3 regions of the Peribacillus sp. NPDC055009 genome follow, and region 3 is predicted to be linked to each of the others. Evidence: riboswitches for the same ligand, from Rfam matches in the RefSeq annotation. Region 3 holds a riboswitch; each other region holds the start of a gene.

Region 1 (6,057 bases), on a different contig from region 3:
GCGTTACAGTCGATTTCCCTCGGATCCCATTCACATTCACACGTACCGGGATGGAGTCGAGACGCTTCTGATGGCGCTTTTGTTCGAAAATGCCATAGCCAAGCAAAAAGATCGCACAAATAAATATTGGTGCCATTTTTTAACCTCTCTTTTTTTAAATATTTGATTTACTGAATACACACTACATGATTTTAAACTTAATAGGCAAGAGTCAATTATTCTATTGCAATATAGTTATTATCAGCTTTTTCAAATAAATGTATATTGGAGTGTAATAGTATCTAATGGGATAAATTGTTTTATGAGTACAAAGATATGGCTGGAAATCAAGGGAATCCTCGGTTTATTTACACTAAATTATGGAAAGTTTAATAAAAACCCATTTTGGTTAGAATCAAAATAGATTCATGAGCATTTAAACCTAATTCATAATGGCTATATTTGAATAATAATTGTTTTTGAAAAGTGAGGTTTATTACAGTTTATTAATTGTTTCTACCCATTGTTTGACATAAACGTAACAATTTTTATGCATTTGTAATTCAATGTGAAATATTGCATCTAACGACTCAATTAGTTGAACTCTTTTGAATATGGATAAAGATGAGTAAAAGAACACATCTCTTTTTTTTGATATTTACCGGTTTTTTCCTTAGGTAATACCCATGGGTCTATCATTGATCTTTTACCTAAAACATGAAATAAACTAAAGTTAACCCATTTTTTAAAAAAATACCTAGTTTCTTCTATAGATATAGTGTTTATAGATGAATGCAAAATAAAAAAGCCCAGAAGCATTTCTGAGCTTTCGGCTTATATATTGAAAATAATGGAATGGTCACGAATCTCCGTTCATCTGGAGATTTAACGTTGGGGAGTCTTGAGCTGCAGCCTGGGTAGCTGATTATGGAAGGAATCAGGTCAACTGGATTTCTTTCTGTCAGAAATTTCAAGGTTGGAGCCCTTTTTACCGCCATCAATCACATAAAATCTAGGAGTTAATCTCCTTCTTTTTCCTTGATTGTCAGGATTCATCTTCATATAATTTTCGTATTCTTTGCGAAAGAATTCATCGGTTTCCCGTTCCAGTGCTTTTCTTTCGTTAAAATCTGTTATGAATTTGAAAAAACGTTTCATATGAATTCCTCCTTATGGGGTTAAAAGGTCTTGGTTTAATAGTATCATATCATTAATGAAATTTAACCTTTTTAAAAAATTTGAAGTGGGAATCGTGTTTTTGTGTGAATAAAGTTGTGAATGGCTTGATTCGAGAGAAAGCATGCAATGGAACCTTACTGGGTATATGTTCTCGTGCATGTTGAAAGGAAATGTCGGGATTTGCAGTAGCAGGTATTGGAAGTGATGAATATTTAAGTTAAAATATTCCTTTAATCAATTATACACTAAATATTCTGAAAACAAAGGAAAATATTCACTTCCAGCCGCTTCTGATAGATTTGTTTTTTAATGGTTCATTATTGTGTATAGTTATTTATTCCCCGAATATACGAAAATGAAACAAACCTTATAATGGAAGGGAAAAAGCAATTTCCCGCATTCGGGAAATTGCTAGTGTCATAATTGGAACTTCTTAACCTGTTCAGTGAGCAGTTCTGCCGAAGATGCAAGTTCACTGGCATGATTCGTGATTTCATCCATCGAAGAGCTGGATTGCTGAGCGGAGGCGGAGACTTGTTCGATTCCTGCCGCGGACTCTTCAGAAACGGCTGCGATATCTTCGATTGCCTGATTGATTATTTGGCTATTTGTGGAAATGTAGTTCAATTCGTCTGTTATATGCAGTATTTTCATTTCAATATTCCCGACAGAATGATTGATTGTTTCAAAGGTTCGCCCTGTGAGCGTGATTTGTTTCGTGCCTTCATCCACTTGAGTATAACCATCTTCTAGGGAGTGGACAACCGTTTTTGAACCTGTTTGAATGGCGGAGACAATATTGGTGATATCCCCAACGGAGTCTGTGACCTCTTCAGCGAGTTTCCGCACTTCATCGGCGACGACAGCAAAGCCCTTGCCATGTTCACCAGCACGAGCAGCTTCTATGGCTGCATTCAGCGCCAATAGATTAGTTTGATTGGATATATCCTTGATGACCTGCACAAGCTGCGAAATTTGCTGTGATTGAGAATCGAGCCCTTTCACTTGCTCTACGGCATCTTTGACAATCCCATCAATACTTTGCATCTGTTGGACCGAACTGCGCATTAAAGTGGTGCCTTCCTTGGTCAAGGAAAGGATTTCGGTTGAACTGTTAGCTACATCCACCCCTTCTATGTAGGCAAGCTTAATCCTGCCGGTGAAATCATCCATGATGCGAACCATTTCAGATGCCCGGTTGGCTTGTGACTCCGAACCTTCCGAAAGTTCATACATAGTAGTCGCTATCTGTTTGCTGCCCTGCTGCACTTCATTTGCTGATTGAGTCAGATCTTCGCTTTGGTTGGAAACGGATTGCGAAACAATGAGCATTTTTTCAATCGTATCACGAAGGTCTTTCTGCATTTGATTGGCGGATACCGTTAGTTCGCCCATTTCATCATTTGACTTTTGCTCCAGGGGCTCATGATTCAGCTCTCCTGCAGCCACCATTTTCATCCTATCTCTGATTTTAAGGAGGGGGGTGGTAATGAGGTTGGCAGTGACAACCGCAAGGACAAGGCCGATAAGGACTGCCGCAATGGATATGATGATACTTGTCGTCTTAACCGATTTCCCGCTGGTGATGACGGTTTCACCTGAAGCGACAATCAATTCCTCGCGTTCCGAAACAAGCTCCTTGAAACCCTCCATAACTTCATTGCTTATTGGCGCCACTTCATTTTCGAGTATCTCTTTAGCGCGTTCTTCATTTCCATTTTCATATTGTGGAAACACCCGGTCTACAATCATCGTCCTCCAATCCACGCTTTTCTCGATTAATTCCTTCGCTTCAACAGAATCGCTTAAGGCAAGGAGATCCTCCTGGATGACCTGGCTTTCTTCGGTATATTGTAAGAACCCTTCTTTATAACTCTCGTCACCATAAAGAATATATGCCCGGGCGTATGCGGTTCTTTGTGCTAGATTGTATAGCAGCTTTTCGTCTTGGATAAGAAGCGGAAGCTCCTTTTCGATGATATCCTGGGAATATACCAGTGACTTGTTGCTGCTGTAGATGTTGAATGCTCCTAAGATGACACATAAAGATATGATGAGTGAAAATGCCACCAATACCTTTGCTTTAATGCTTTTCAAATTATTGGACCCCTTTATCGATATTTTATTCACACTGTTTTATCGGATAAATAAAAGGATATTTAAGCAATGAAAAGTTAACCAAATTTTCCATCAGATCCAATGTTCTCTTAATATAAACATCTTGATTTCTTATCGTTTTCAAGTTACTATTGATTTGGAAAAATATAATATTCCGCGTTAAGGCGGAAGAGGTTCTAGCTACCCTCTCAAAAAAACTAAGGAGAAACAGTGCTCTATTCTTAGGGTGCTGTTTTTTTCCGTAAAAAGGAGTTTTATAGAAATGAAGAAGAAAGAAAAGGCAGTGGTTGTGTTTAGCGGAGGTCAGGACAGTACGACGTGCCTGTTCTGGGCGATGGAGAGATTTGAGGAAGTGGAAGCGGTGACGTTCGATTATAACCAGCGGCATAGCTTGGAAATCGAATGCGCTCAAAACATTGCCAAGGAATTGGGCATAAACCATCATATCCTTGACATGTCGCTGCTGAACCAACTGGCACCAAATGCGCTGACGAGAAGTGATATTGCGGTGGCGGACGGAGAAGAAGGGGAATTGCCGTCGACGTTCGTACCAGGGAGGAATTTGCTGTTCCTTTCGTTTGCCGGAGTGCTGGCGAGTCAGATTGGCGCTAAACATATTGTCACCGGTGTTTGTGAAACGGATTTCAGCGGATATCCGGACTGCCGCGATGTATTCATTAAATCATTGAATGTGACCTTGAACTTGTCGATGGACCAGTCATTCGTCATTGATACGCCGCTAATGTGGCTTAATAAAGAGGAAACATGGGAGCTAGCGGATCAGCTAGGCGCGTTCGATTTTGTGCGCGAAAAGACCCTGACTTGCTATAACGGAATCATCTCCGACGGCTGTGGAGATTGTCCGGCATGTAATCTGCGGAAAAAAGGACTGGATGACTATGTAAGCAGACGGAAGGTGCTTTCATGATGTACGGTTTTACGATAGTGGATAAACTCCAAAAAATAGATGAAGATATTCAGCGCAGCCAATTGAAGTATACGAACAAGAGGGTTCTCGTGAGTAAGGAATTCACCTTTGATGCGGCACACCATCTGCATGATTATGAAGGAAAATGCAAGAACCTGCATGGCCACACGTATAAGGTCATTTTCGGATTAAGCGGGTATACAGATTCACGCGGGTTGATGATAGATTTTGGGGACATCAAGGATATATGGAAAAATGAAATTGAAATCCACCTGGATCACCGTTATTTGAATGAAACCCTGCCGCTCATGAATACAACAGCTGAAAATATGGTTGTCTGGATTTATGAAAAAATGGCCGAATCCCTTTCATTAAAAGAATATGAAGGTGCTAGAGTCGAATTTGTTCGACTGTACGAAACGCCGACAAGCTATGCAGAAGCCAGACGGGAGTGGATGGAAAGTGAGTAAACTCCCGGTTATGGAAATCTTTGGGCCGACCATCCAAGGAGAGGGAATGGTCATTGGCCAAAAAACCATGTTCGTTCGGACGGCCGGCTGCGATTATTCGTGTGCCTGGTGTGATTCCGCATTTACATGGGATGGCTCCGGTAAGGAAGATACCGTCCAGATGACTGCTAGAGAAGTATGGGATGAGCTGAAGCGTATTGGGGGTTCCGCTTTTTCCTTCGTTACGATATCAGGAGGAAACCCGGCTCTGCTGAAAAACCTAAACGTCTTGATAGCGATCTTACATGAAAATAAAATGAAAATAGGTGTCGAAACCCAAGGGAGCCGATGGCAGGATTGGTTTCTCGATATTGATGAACTGACTATTTCACCTAAGCCGCCGAGCTCTGGAATGAACACCGACTTTACGGTGCTCGACAAAATCATCTCGAACCTTGCCAATCGAAATCCTGAAAACCATGTCTCATTGAAAATCGTCGTCTTTAACGAGGAAGATTATCAATATGCCAAACATGTACATGGGCGTTACCCGGAAATTCCTTTTTATCTGCAGGTCGGCAATGACGACAGCAGGACGGCGGATGATCGTCAATTGATCAGCGGCCTATTGAAGAAGTACGAAGAGTTAATTGATAAAGTGATAACAGATGATGAATTGAATGATGTGAAAGTCCTGCCCCAGCTGCATACCTATATATGGGGTAACAAGCGGGGCGTATAAAGAAAAGAGAGCGGAGGCAGTGTGATGCGTAATCACACTGCCTTTTAAGCTATTACAACCTTTGAATGTGTGTAGCTTTGAAGGATGATGTGTATTTAAGGCCATATCCAAATAAGCGATCCATTCCAATATGCGCGGTCCAAATTAAACCAATCAGCATCAATGCATCCGACTTTAGAAAAATGGCTAGCAAAATCATGAAGATGGACAGAGTATAAGTATGAAATAAGTTATAAACCCTTGCTCCAATCCGATCATTGATCAGGTAGGCCAGCATGGAAACATCAGGCGATAAAATCAATAGAAGGAAAATCCACCAGCTGAATTCATATAACGAATAGATGTAAATCACCGCTACAAGGACCATGAGTCCTTCAATATGAAGGTATTTCTTTACCATATTAAAACCTCCAATGTTTAATTGACCTATGGTCAATAATATTCAAAAAATTATATGATGTTCCTGATGATATTTTTTACATGAAAATAAGCTAGGCCTTTTACATCTTGATAAGTTAGCTCAGAATTAATATAAAAAGTTATGAATCCGTGAAGAGAAAGAAAAATCGACCATATGGATGCAGGATTCAATTTGTTGTCCGTTAGGTCTGTCAGGGACTGGATTAGCTTTTCGTATGTTTTATTAGAATCAAATTGAAGTA
Region 2 (6,057 bases), on a different contig from region 3:
TTTGTGGAATTTTTTAATAGCCAGGAAACTCTTACTGCAATCCAGTGGACTTTAAGAGCCATTATATCCTTCATCTTCTTACTTTTTTCGGTTAAATTGATGGGACAACGGTCCATTTCGCAGTTACGGTTACTTGATTTCATAATGGCATTAATTATTGGAAACATTCTTGCTCACCCTTTATCTGATGAACAGTTAGGTTTGGAGGGCTCAATGATAACAACAGGTGTATTGGTCATTTTATATATAATTAGTGTGTTTACAAGCCTTAAGTGGGGTAAACTCCGAAGGTTTTTTGACTCTGATCCCTTTCCCCTTATCGAAAATGGACAAATCATATACAAAAGCTTGGCAAGGGCCCGAATCTCGATCGATGTTTTATTATCGGAATTAAGAAAAGAAAAAGTCAAAGATATTCAAAAAGTATCACTCGCACTATGGGAACCAGGTGGTACCATTTCATTGTTCTTATATCCTCAATATGAAGCGGTAACCCCAGCAGATATGCACCTAGCAACAAATGCCTTCACATTTCCTAAAACGATTATTAAAGAGGGAAAGATTGATGCTAAAGAATTAAATCGGGGCGGCAAGGACGAAGCATGGCTGAAAAACAGAATCAAAATAACATATAATGCCGACGTGAATGATATTTTATTGGCAACTATTGACAATAACGACACCTTAAATGTCTTTTTCTACAAATAAATCTTCAGCCAAAGTAAAATCCCCTCAAGTATAGTGTAAAGCCTACTTATGAATGCAGGCTTTACACAGTTTAACTTAAAGGGGATTTATCAACTCGCTTATTACTCCGACCAGTTCAGTGTATTTAAGAACTTATACACATCTTCATACACCTGTTCACGTTCCTTGCCCAATGTGATAATATGACCTGAATTTTCATACCATATCAAGTGTTTATGCTGCGTATCCACTTCATTGAAAATCGCTGTAGCACTCTCCGTATAGTCAGGATCATCCAAGCGCCCTTGTAAAACAAGCGTTGGTGATGTGATTAAATCTAAATTTTCACCTGTCTCATTTATAATATTCAGCACATCTTTAAGTTGAGGCATAGGCTCTTCTTCCAGCAGCTTCACTTCTGCAGCAATTTGGTCTGCATTTTTACCCTCAAACTTCTTATAAGCCTGTGCATAATTGAGCAAGCGGTTCTTTTGTCGATCGATACTTTTCCCTTGCGTCGGAGCGCACATTGAAACTACGCCTTTTACAGGCAATTCAATTCCCACTTTTAATGAGAAAACTCCTCCTAAGGAAATTCCTACAACAGCAATTTCTTCATAGCCTTCTTCTTTAAGGAATTTATAGCCATTAACTACATCTTCCCACCATTCCTTTGGACCAGTCTTAACGAGTTCCTCACCAGACACTCCATGCCCTCTATAAAGAGGTCCGTGGCAAGTATAGTCAAGATCATTCAAGTATTTCCCTAATTTCTTCATATCTCCTGTACTTCCGGTAAACCCGTGAAGTAAAAGAACAGCTCTCTTTCCACCAATATATGTGAATGGCTCTGGTGCTTTCACTTTCATCTATCTAGGACCTTCTTTCTTTGCTCTTGTTGATAAATAGAATCTAAATGATTTTTGAAAAAAAATCAATTAATACCCCTTGAGTAGTGATTCTTCTATCCTATTCCGTATTTTCATTAAAACAATTAAATCATGTATATAGTATCCTTACCACACTCTTCACAACTCATCCGTTCCGAAGCACATTTTACTATGATTAAATTTATTTAGCAATCGTCATTTAACCATTTTTTTTTAGAAAAGTAAAATGCACCTTGTGATACGATGTACAACGTATTACACTTTAGAAATGAAAAGGAGGAGAATTTATTTGGATAAAGAATTAATGAAGGGAAGCATTGACCTCCTTTTGCTTTCACTTCTTTCACAAAAAAAGCTATACGGCTATGAAATCACGAAGATCTTGAAGGAAATGAGCATGGGCAAATATCAAATAAGTGAAGGCACCCTCTACTCCGCCCTGAAACGGTTAGAAAAAAAAGAATTCATAAAAGGCCATTGGAAAGAGTCCGAGTCAGGCCGCAGGAAATATTATCATGTCACCGAAAATGGACAAACAGAACTTGAACGGAAGCGAGAATGCTTTTTCTTCCTCGAAAAATTAGTTCGGAAAACCACTGAGCAATTCTAAACAAAATACAAAGCTTCCTAGCCCCATTAATGGAACGGTTCAGGAAGCTTTTTTTGATGTTTACTCGTGAATTCGTCCTGCACTCATAATTTCGCACTGTTTATTCGTGAATTCATACGGCACTCTTGTGTTCGCACTGTTTACTCGTGAATTTGCGCTGTTTACTCGTGAGTTTGGACTGTTTACTCGTGAATTTTGCACTTTTACTCGTGAATTCGTACTGCACACTTAGTTTCGCACTATTTAATCGTGAGTTTTTCACGTTTACTCGCGAGTTACTCCGTTAACGCGCAAAAAAAGGACCTATTTTGGTCCTTTTTTGTCAATTCCTTTATGCTTGCGATAATTGGCGCAGGAGAGCTTCATGCATTCCCCTTGAACATGGGGGCCATATTTTTCACGAAAGGCCTCGAGGCAATAGCATTTATCTTCTTCCTTTTTGGTTCCTTCCATCGAGTGCACCCCTCCTGGCATTTAACTGGAGACTACACGTTTCTCCAGTTCTACGTTGATTCGTCCCAACAGTACGGCACCAATTGACTGTATGATGGTTTTAACGATGATTTGCCCGATGACCGCAGCGGGTACTGCTTCCCATGGCAATATATTGGCACCCAGTGGACTTAGGCCAATCACGACAAATATCACCGAATCGAAAAATCCTCCAACGATCCCGCTGTAAAACACCCTCCAACTCATCGGAAGCTTTAAACGGGTATAAATTTCCGTGTCCGCTGTTTCTGCGACCACAAACGATAATGCGGAAGCAAATACAATCAGTAACGTATCCCCTAATAAAAATGATACACATGCAGATAGAATAAGTGCAGTGACGATACATATATAGGTCTTCTCGCGGCCGAATTTATTCTGGACCAGATCTCGGAAGATGAAGGTTCCCCCGATGAGCAATGTCCCCATCGGGATGATGAACATGCCAAAATGTAATGGCGCAAAAGCTGCTGTAACCACATTCGCCGTGATTATGGATACTAAATACAATAAAATTCTTAACATTTCTTAATTCTCCTTATACAGAAAAAACAGCACCCTAAGAAAGAGCACTGTTCTCCTTAGTTTTTTTGAGAGGGTAGCTAGAACCTCTTCCGCCCGGGCGGATTATCATTTTCCTCATTTATCGTAGCTTGAAAACGATTGGAAATCAAGAAGTTTCCATATGGCCCTTTTATGTCACGGAGAATCCGATATTAGCAATTCACTTCAAATCTTCTTCAATGCAATGACTTTGCCGATTTCTGTCGCAAAAAACTGCTTGACCGCCTGTATATGAAAGCCGAAAATCAATGATAGAGTCATGTTACGATCTTGATACCTTATTTGGCGAGGAGGAAAAAGAATTATGAAAAAAACTACGTTTGTCTATCCTATTTATATCGCAACCACACCAGAGAAGCTTTGGGAAGCCTTGACGAGTGGTGAAGTCACGAAGAAATATCACTTTGGATTGCAAGTACAGTCTGACTGGCAAGAAGGGGCAGCCGTTAAATATTTGCTGGAAGATGGGCGGATTACTGATCATGGTAATGTACTTAAATGCGAGCCGTTGCACCTGCTCTCGTTTACATGGATCATGGCAGGAGACGAAACACCTCGCGAGCAGCCTACACGGGTCACTTTTGAATTACAGAAAATGGGCGATTCGACTGTGAAGTTAATTCTTAGGCATGAGGAGCTTTTGAAGACAGATTTCGTATATGATGACAATACCTATGAAGGCTTGAATAATGGATGGCCAGCCATTCTAAGTAACCTGAAGAGCTTGCTTGAAACTGGACGGACACTGCCGTCAATATCAGTAGATTGGGATAGTGGAAAACAATAAAAACAAATCGAAAGAGAGTTGTTTTAGTATGGATACCCAAATAATCACGAAATTTAAGATAATCAAGCCAGCTAATGAAGTGTTTGAAGCCATAGTGAATCCTGAAAAAATCAGGAATTTCTGGTTCTCATCGAGTTCGGAAAGATGGGAACAAGGCAGGACACTTACATTGAGATACAACGAATACGATGCTGAAGTGGTCATTAATGTAATGGAAGTTGAGGAAAATAGGAAAATCGTGTTTGCGTGGGGCGGAAATGATCAAGAAACGATTGTTACCATTACACTAAAAGAGATGGATAAAACGAGTACAATCATTGAAGTAAACGAATCAGGATTGAGTGAGGACGACCCTGAAATAATAAACAAAATGATCGGACAAAAAGAAGGTTGGGTTTATACATTAACCTGTTTAAAGGGTTATTTAGAAAATGGCGTTAATACTTTGAGAGCATCATTGGTTTTTTAATTATTAAAGGGTGCTGGTTCAGATGTATAAGGCATCCGTTAAGCAAGCTCCTTCCTAATGTCGATTGTCTAAATCAACTAAGGGAGGAGACCTAGATGTTTCCGAGAAAAAACTGCCCGTATGGTTTGACACGAAATTCAATCGGAAATCACTTTTAGATACATGCCCTTTGAAGCTTTTTTGTAGGCTTCAATTCCCATTTTCTTGACTTTTTCCGATAAACTGGATGATATTACCAATTTAGTTCCTTGAATAACTGAAGGATCTATCAGGCGCATTTTATTTTTCCGATGTATATCGTATTCCACTTGATCTTCTTTCAACTTTACATTACCATGGATCCGTTTTAACAGGTTTTGAACTTCATGGTCTTCAGTGAAGCTTAACAAGCACATGACTTCTTCATCTGTACCGAGTAAGTCATCAAGGCTGATCAGTTTTTTTGCTAAAGCCACTTTTAAGGTCTTTGCCAAGATATCATAGCCATATATATTAAGTGGGTTCATGAAAAAATCAATAACTTCGCTGTAATACGTTTTCACAAACCATTCCGCCGATTCAATATTATCCAGATACATCCTTCCATTTATTATGATTACATGTTCTAGAAATTCTTTAATGGCTTCGATTGTGATATGTCCATATTGATACATATCCCGGAGCGTATAATCTACCCGATCGGCACATAACTCAGGTGCTGGCTGTTCAAGCAATTCCCATTTTGATTGAAAAATGACTTTACGATCATATCCAAATTCCTTCAGTATAAATGGGATTTCGGATTCCATAATGACTTGTTCATATATTTTTTCATGATAATCTTCATCCTTACAATCCAGAACGAAATCAATTACATGTGAGAATGCAGTGTGGGATACGTCATGCAGCAAGCCCGCGATTTGTTCCTCCAATGAACCTCCAAGCGCTTTTATTAAAAGCATCACACCAATTGAATGGTCAAATCGTGTGACATCCCACTTCTCATTAACTAAATAACTTGCCCCGCCTTGATGTATCCCCTTCAATCTTTGGACCGGTTTGCTTACTATCAGCTCTTCCAGAACTCCCTCTACAATGTGTTCCCCATAGATACTATCCGAAACTATCAATAACTGCCGCCTCCACCATTAGTTTACTCATTACAGACAGGTGATTTCACTGATTTTTTTCTGTAAAAATTATTTCTCCCTTTTGATTTTGCTCATATTGCTTTTTTACCAAATTTTCCAATTCCTCTTCATCATTCAAATCGACATCACTCGGATTGACCTCATCAACTCCATCTATGATCATCATTTCATTTATTATTACCTGATCTCGTGGATACACTTCAAAAATGTCTTCTACAGGAATTGTTTTATCTTTATACGGTTTATTGAATAAAAAAAAGCCGTCAAGACTATGAAAATTGATGCCAAAATACCGAATTTCTTTTTCATTTATCCATCCCCTCAAAGCTCCAATAATATCCTTATAATACCATATAGGGGTATTAAAGTTAAAAATAAAAACGCTGCAATGTCCTGCTCCCCTTTGCAACACTAGGGGAATTCCGCTT
Region 3 (6,057 bases):
TCCGCATACCCGCCGTCCACGGAATAGCCTGCATTCAATTGATCCAAGCAAAGCGTTTCCCTGCCGGTCAGACAATATTCACAATCGCCACAGGCTGAATAAAGCCAAGGGATCCCAACACGGTCACCCACTTTCAAGGAAGTTACGCCTTCTGCCACCTTTTCTATAATGCCCACACCCTCATGTCCGGGGATGAGCGGAAGCTTGGGTTTTACCGGCCAATCACCATGTACCGCATGTAGATCGGTATGACACACGCCACAGGCTTTAATTTTCACTAATATCTCACCATACTCCAATTCCGGAATGGGTACTTCTTTAATCTCAAGTTTTTGGTTAAATTCATTGACGACCGCCGCTTTCATTGTCTTGACCTGTTGTTTTGCATTTACAGTGCTTGCCCCTTGTTTTACATTCATGATTCATATTCCTCCCTTAATTCAGTGGATATTATTTCTTGCTACTACTTAAATTTGCACTACTACACTACCTAAAATAGATGCAAGTGCCATGCCACTGCAAAAAGGCCAATAAGACAGCAATCACAAAAAAAAGTGCCGAAAAATCGGCCCATTTGGACGAATTAACGGCTCAAGTTGGACGAAATCCGGTTTGTATATTGCAGAAAAAATGGCTCACCCTATAAATAGGAGGTGTCTAATACATGGACCAATTTGAAAAAGCCTATGAATCATATAAACAGCAGGGAACACCGCAAGCAAACCAACCTGATTCAGCAGGAAAAGAAGAAATCATCGCCGTAAGGAAAAATGAAGAGGACAATATTATCGCCATCAAGACGAACTCCGGCCGCGAACTCGACTACCCCACAGCCCTTGCGGAAGCAAAGGCGGGCAACCTGGCCAATGTTGACGTCTTTCATAAATATGGACGTGACATATTGCGGAGTGAGCCCGATGGGATAAAGGAAAATAACCTGGATCAACTGCCGGAGTTTTGAAATTTCGGGGAGACTGCCTGATATGGGCAGTTTTTTTCTGTCTGGATGAGCTAAAAAAGAACCAGCATGATTAGCCGGATCTTATTTTTCGTAAGGATAGGATTCAGAGATTTCGAGCAGTCGGCCGCAGGACTCGACAACCTCGATGATTTCCATCCATGACATGTCCAGACCCAGTTCATTAGCATGGGAAATCTTATCCCGTAACTTTCGGATGGCATTCGCATCCTTCTTCCCTTTACTTTTCGAAGGGATTTGGAAGAAGTGCCTCAATTCTTTATCTTTATGTATAATATCGAATTTATCACTGATTTGCAGGCACTCTATTATATTGATATCCTCATTTTTATCAATTCTCCTTCTATATAATTCGGTTGCCTTTTCTAAACGGTCTTCGCTGATCATTGGATACCAGCTGCCATCGCCGAATCTATCCAGGATGATATCGCTCATCCTCATTTCCAATAAGGTAATATATCCGAATATCAGCATCCTGATCGGAGGCTTTTGAAGGTCGGCATGGGTAATCAACATTTTAATTGAATTATTCTCCAATACGAACACCCTTGTTTTATTCTTGAAAATATGGAGAAGCTGGATCAAAGGGGTTGAGTCCGAAACCATTTCCCTTGGTGAAAAGTTTCTCATATATTCAGAAATACTTCCTTCACCTAGTTCTTCCCTTTCGATATACCCGATGATTTCCCCTTGATCTTGGACAGCCAATATATCAAAATTCTTTTTTTCCAATGCTTTCTGAATATCCAGCGCCAGATCATTTTTATGGCAAAACTCAAGCTCCTGGGCAATGCTCTTAACCGTTATATTTTCTTCATAAAGAGTTTTAAGACTAAGATAGCTGCTATTGCTTTTTCTTACGCTTCCATTTAACATCTTTCAACCTCCGCTCAGGAACACTTTCTGCCCGTTTTCCGCTTTAATCATAGAAATGCATGCGGCCCCCACAAATAAAGTCCACTGCAGTGGACTCAATCCCAATCATGTGAATCTAATTTTTTGACACATTAATCAAATGACATCAACTGCATTGCCTACCGCCGTTTCCTCATTCTCCTTTTCTTCCCAACCCTTACAAACATCCACCCACTCCTTCGCACCTGAATATTCAAACAATTCAGCGAGTGTAAGTTCTATTGCAGAGTTCGCACTGCCGCAAGCCGGAAACAATGACTCGAAGCGCTTCATCGATACATCAAGAAAAACAGCTAAATCGTTTGCCAGACCAAACGGGCAAACGCCTCCGATTGCATGGCCGGTCTGTGCAAGCACTTCTTCAGGCGAAAGCATTCGTGCCTTGAAACCGAATGTCTGACGAAATTTCTTATTATCCACTTTAGCGTCCCCTGCGGCAACTACCAAAATCGCGTGTTCACCTTCCCCTTTAAAGGAAAGAGTCTTAGCAATCCGCGCTGGGATAACACCGATGGTTTCCGCTGCCTCAATCACCGTAGCACTCGATGTTTCGAACTCCTTTACGTCGCCTTCCCGATTCCATTGTTTAAAATGGCTTTTGACACTCTCGATCGACATTTTATATTCACTCCTTTTACGTACATATTGAAATAATATCATCCTTCATTGCAATAAATCAAAATCCTATTGTGCTACTTCTACTGGGTAAACTAATAAATTAAAACCATTCTTTACAAATTGACGAAACAAGCGTACATGGGATACTATTAATAATCGGGTAAACGCCTACACGTGGTTCGTAACCATCCCACGATAAAAAACTAGGGAGAGAGTAAAATGAATGTTCGTACACTCGTGATAAACGGGTTATTGGCTGCCTTGTATGTGGCGGTCTCATTGGTGTTTAAACCAATAGCTTTTGAGATGTTCCAATTCCGTGTACCGGAAATGTTGAATCATCTGATTGTATTCAATAAAAAGTATATCTACGGTATCGTTGGCGGGGTCTTCATATCGAATCTGCTCTTTTCGCCGATGGTGCCATATGATTTGATTTTTGGGGTGGGGCAATCCCTGCTCGCCTTATTGCTTGTCATTTATATTTCTCGTTTCATAAAAGGCATTAAAGGACGGATGATCGCCACGATTATCTTTTTCACGTTCACAATGTTTTTAATTGCAATTGAACTGAACCTTGCCTTTGGCTTGCCATTCTGGCTAAGCTGGATGACTACAGCTGTCGGTGAGTTCGTCGTCCTCCTGATCGGAGCGCCAATCATTTATGGAATGAACAAAAGAATTCAGTTTGAAAAGTGGCTTTAAAAGGAATCTTCGCGCCGTTAGGCCACTATAATGGAAAAGAGCTGTCTGCATGATGCGGCAGCTCTTTTTTTTCACCAATGAACTCGAAAATGATAAACTATTAGTAAGAATGGTGGTGGCCCTTTGAAAAAAGTCCTGACCATAATAGGTCTACTTGTAATCGCAATATTTATATACTCTAATGCTGAGCTGTTCACTTTGGTTTGGAAAAGTGACCTGGATTCTGTTATTGGTATATTGAAGGAAAACCTTCTGCTTACATTTATTGTGACATTCGTATTGATGTTTGTACAAAATTCTTTTACAATCATCCCCTTAATTTTGCTCCTGACTATCAATGTCACGATATTCGGATTCATATATGGCTATCTATGGAGTTGGTTTACAAGTGTTGTTGCCTCAGGATTCATTTTTTATGCAGCAAGAAACTGGTTTCAGGAGCTTCTCTTAAAGAAGATTGGTGAAAAATGGCAGGAAACCGTTGTGGAGCATGGCTTCATGTACGTTTTTACAGGAAGGATTTTCCCGCTTATCCCAACAAGCTTAATTAACTTGGCAGCTGGAGTCAGCACTGTCACGTTCAAGGATTTTTTATTAGCAACGGCGCTTGGCAACCTTATATACTTTTTCTTCCTATCGCTGATTCCCTATGGACTGCTATCTGTTGAAATGAACCAATATACGCTAGCTGCACTCGCACTCCTCTTCTTACTATTTTTCATTATCTATAAGCGTACAAAAAAGAAAAAGAAACTTACCTTCTTCAGAAAAAACAGGTGACCACATTGGCCCCTGTTTTTTTATTTAGGATTCTGCATATATTTTTTTTCGATAGTTTGTTAAAATGTGTATGTAATTTTACCTTTGAAATGTCTAAAATCAGGGAGAATCTCCATGTCCAAACGCTCCATCTTAGCAATATATATCCTATCCGGGATTCTTACATTAGTCGTATTCGACTATTTTTTAACTACAAATATCCAAAACAAGGAAGTCTTCGTTCAACTGCAAAGAGTGGAAGGCTTTGTTTTCCTTTTATCAATAGGCTTGGTCTTATATCTTTATTTAGCTAAAAGGGAAGAATTCAAACGATTAAAAGAGGCGGAACAACGTCGGCGTACACTCATCAATTCGATGGTTGATTTCGTTAACTTCAAGGATGGTGATGGCCGATGGCTTGAATCCAATACCTTCGGGCTGCAATTATTTCAATTGGAGCATGTAGATTATAAGGGAAAAAGAGACAGTGAGCTCGCCGAATACTCCGAATTTTATAAAGAGTCGTTGATCTACTGTGAAGTTTCCGATGAAGAAACGTGGGTAAAAGGGGAAATCACACGGTGTGAGGAAATCATCCCTCTTCCCGATGGCAATCACAAGACCTTTGATACGATCAAAGTTCCCCTGTTCAATGAGGATGGTTCACGAAAAGGCTTAGTCGTCATTGGCAGGGATATTTCTGAAAGGGTTGTCGCGGAGAATCAATTATTCGAAAGTGAACAACGCTATAAATCATTGTTTGAACACAACCCATATCCGATGCTGATGCTTGATTTAAACGGAATAATCACGACGGTGAATCCTAGATTTGAAACGGTAACAGGCTTTCAACAGGAAGAAATACATGGAGCCTCATTCATTAATTTGAACTTCTCAGCAGAAGATGCGGAATTGATCCGTACATCTTGCCAATATGTCATGGAAAACCATAAGGGAATCAAAAAAGGTAAAGATATAGAATTCCTGACGAAGTACGGGAATTCCATCTTACTTTCTTGTACGTTTGTCCCGATGATGGTTGGCGAGGATTTAGTCGGAATCATTACTTATGCTAAAGAGGTCACTCAAATCCGGGAAACCGAAGCCCGCTTAAGAAGAACCGAAAAATTATCGATAGTCGGCGAACTTGCCGCAAGTGTGGCCCACGAGGTACGAAACCCGTTGACTTCTTTAAAAGGTTTCGTCCAGCTGCTTAAAAAGAGCGACCATCCCTATGAACAATACTACACAATCATGTTAAGTGAGTTGGATCGAATCAATCTTATTGTAAGTGAGTTACTCGTTCTGGCGAAACCACAGGAACTTCCATTCAGCAAACATCAAATCATCGACCTGATGAATGATGTCAAAACCTTGTTGAAACCAGAGGCGGACTCGTACCCCACCCAAATATCAATATGTGTTAAAAACGAAATACCGCTTCTTTTATGTGAGGGAAACCAATTAAAACAAGTTTTCATAAACATGCTCAAAAATTCAATGGAGGCATCCGCCGATCACATTTGGATTGATTTCGAACGCATGGATAATAACCTTTCCATCACCATCAAAGATAATGGAAGCGGAATTGAAAAAAACCGGATAAAGCATCTCGGAGAACCTTTCTATTCTTCTAAAGAAAAAGGAACCGGATTAGGACTGACAGTCAGTTGCCGAATCATCGAAGCGCATCGGGGAAAGGTCCGCTTTAACAGCGAACTAAACTATGGAACCGAGATCCAAATCATTTTGCCCATAAAATTTTGAATCCGAGGACAAGCCTAAACCTTGTCCTTTTTTGCAGGATTCAGAACGATTCTATTTAAACAGGGAGGTGAAGAAATCCTTTATATTCCCAAAGAATGACACAGGCTCGACAGGCTGTATCACATTAACCTGGCCTTCTGTATCTTTCGATGTATCGCTCACATTCTTGCCAGCCGTACTCATTTGTGCAGCCTCAACTTCCTCCGCCTCTTTTGTTTTGACATCATCCACGGTTTCTTCCTCATCCATCTCCACATCCATATCCTTTTCGAAAACAAGGACGTAAGTACGGCGCTCCCCAACCTTTGAAACGG

What was found. Region 3 has a riboswitch for preQ1 ahead of ACWF5P_RS11485 (QueT transporter family protein). Riboswitches for the same ligand answer to the same signal wherever they lie in the genome.
Region 1: another riboswitch for preQ1. It lies ahead of queC (7-cyano-7-deazaguanine synthase QueC); the one in region 3 lies ahead of ACWF5P_RS11485 (QueT transporter family protein).
Region 2: another riboswitch for preQ1. It lies ahead of ACWF5P_RS01940 (VUT family protein); the one in region 3 lies ahead of ACWF5P_RS11485 (QueT transporter family protein).

The regions. Positions count from the first base shown of each region.
Region 1 covers NZ_JBSGVZ010000001.1:375,379-381,435, forward strand. Annotated here, with positions in the region: gene pgsB (poly-gamma-glutamate synthase PgsB) at 1-136, opposite strand, end outside; gene ACWF5P_RS01885 (hypothetical protein) at 922-1,137, opposite strand; gene ACWF5P_RS01890 (methyl-accepting chemotaxis protein) at 1,576-3,255, opposite strand; PreQ1 riboswitch class I at 3,441-3,483, shown strand; gene queC (7-cyano-7-deazaguanine synthase QueC) at 3,539-4,204, shown strand; gene queD (6-carboxytetrahydropterin synthase QueD) at 4,204-4,674, shown strand; gene queE (7-carboxy-7-deazaguanine synthase QueE) at 4,667-5,395, shown strand; gene ACWF5P_RS01910 (DUF4260 domain-containing protein) at 5,448-5,795, opposite strand; gene ACWF5P_RS01915 (TetR family transcriptional regulator) at 5,846-6,057, opposite strand, start outside.
Region 2 covers NZ_JBSGVZ010000001.1:381,916-387,972, reverse strand. Annotated here, with positions in the region: gene ACWF5P_RS01960 (YetF domain-containing protein) at 4-708, shown strand; gene ACWF5P_RS01955 (alpha/beta hydrolase) at 810-1,556, opposite strand; gene ACWF5P_RS01950 (PadR family transcriptional regulator) at 1,867-2,187, shown strand; gene ACWF5P_RS01945 (hypothetical protein) at 2,491-2,640, opposite strand; gene ACWF5P_RS01940 (VUT family protein) at 2,662-3,204, opposite strand; PreQ1 riboswitch class I at 3,255-3,297, opposite strand; gene ACWF5P_RS01935 (SRPBCC family protein) at 3,548-4,030, shown strand; gene ACWF5P_RS01930 (SRPBCC family protein) at 4,059-4,499, shown strand; gene ACWF5P_RS01925 (HD domain-containing protein) at 4,637-5,608, opposite strand; gene ACWF5P_RS01920 (hypothetical protein) at 5,655-5,954, opposite strand.
Region 3 covers NZ_JBSGVZ010000006.1:49,642-55,698, reverse strand. Annotated here, with positions in the region: gene adhP (alcohol dehydrogenase AdhP) at 1-365, opposite strand, end outside; gene ACWF5P_RS11500 (DUF3892 domain-containing protein) at 665-961, shown strand; gene ACWF5P_RS11495 (hypothetical protein) at 1,043-1,855, opposite strand; gene ACWF5P_RS11490 (YbaK/EbsC family protein) at 1,991-2,512, opposite strand; PreQ1 riboswitch class I at 2,681-2,725, shown strand; gene ACWF5P_RS11485 (QueT transporter family protein) at 2,732-3,217, shown strand; gene ACWF5P_RS11480 (VTT domain-containing protein) at 3,341-3,997, shown strand; gene ACWF5P_RS11475 (PAS domain S-box protein) at 4,112-5,743, shown strand; gene ACWF5P_RS11470 (cadherin-like beta sandwich domain-containing protein) at 5,795-6,057, opposite strand, start outside.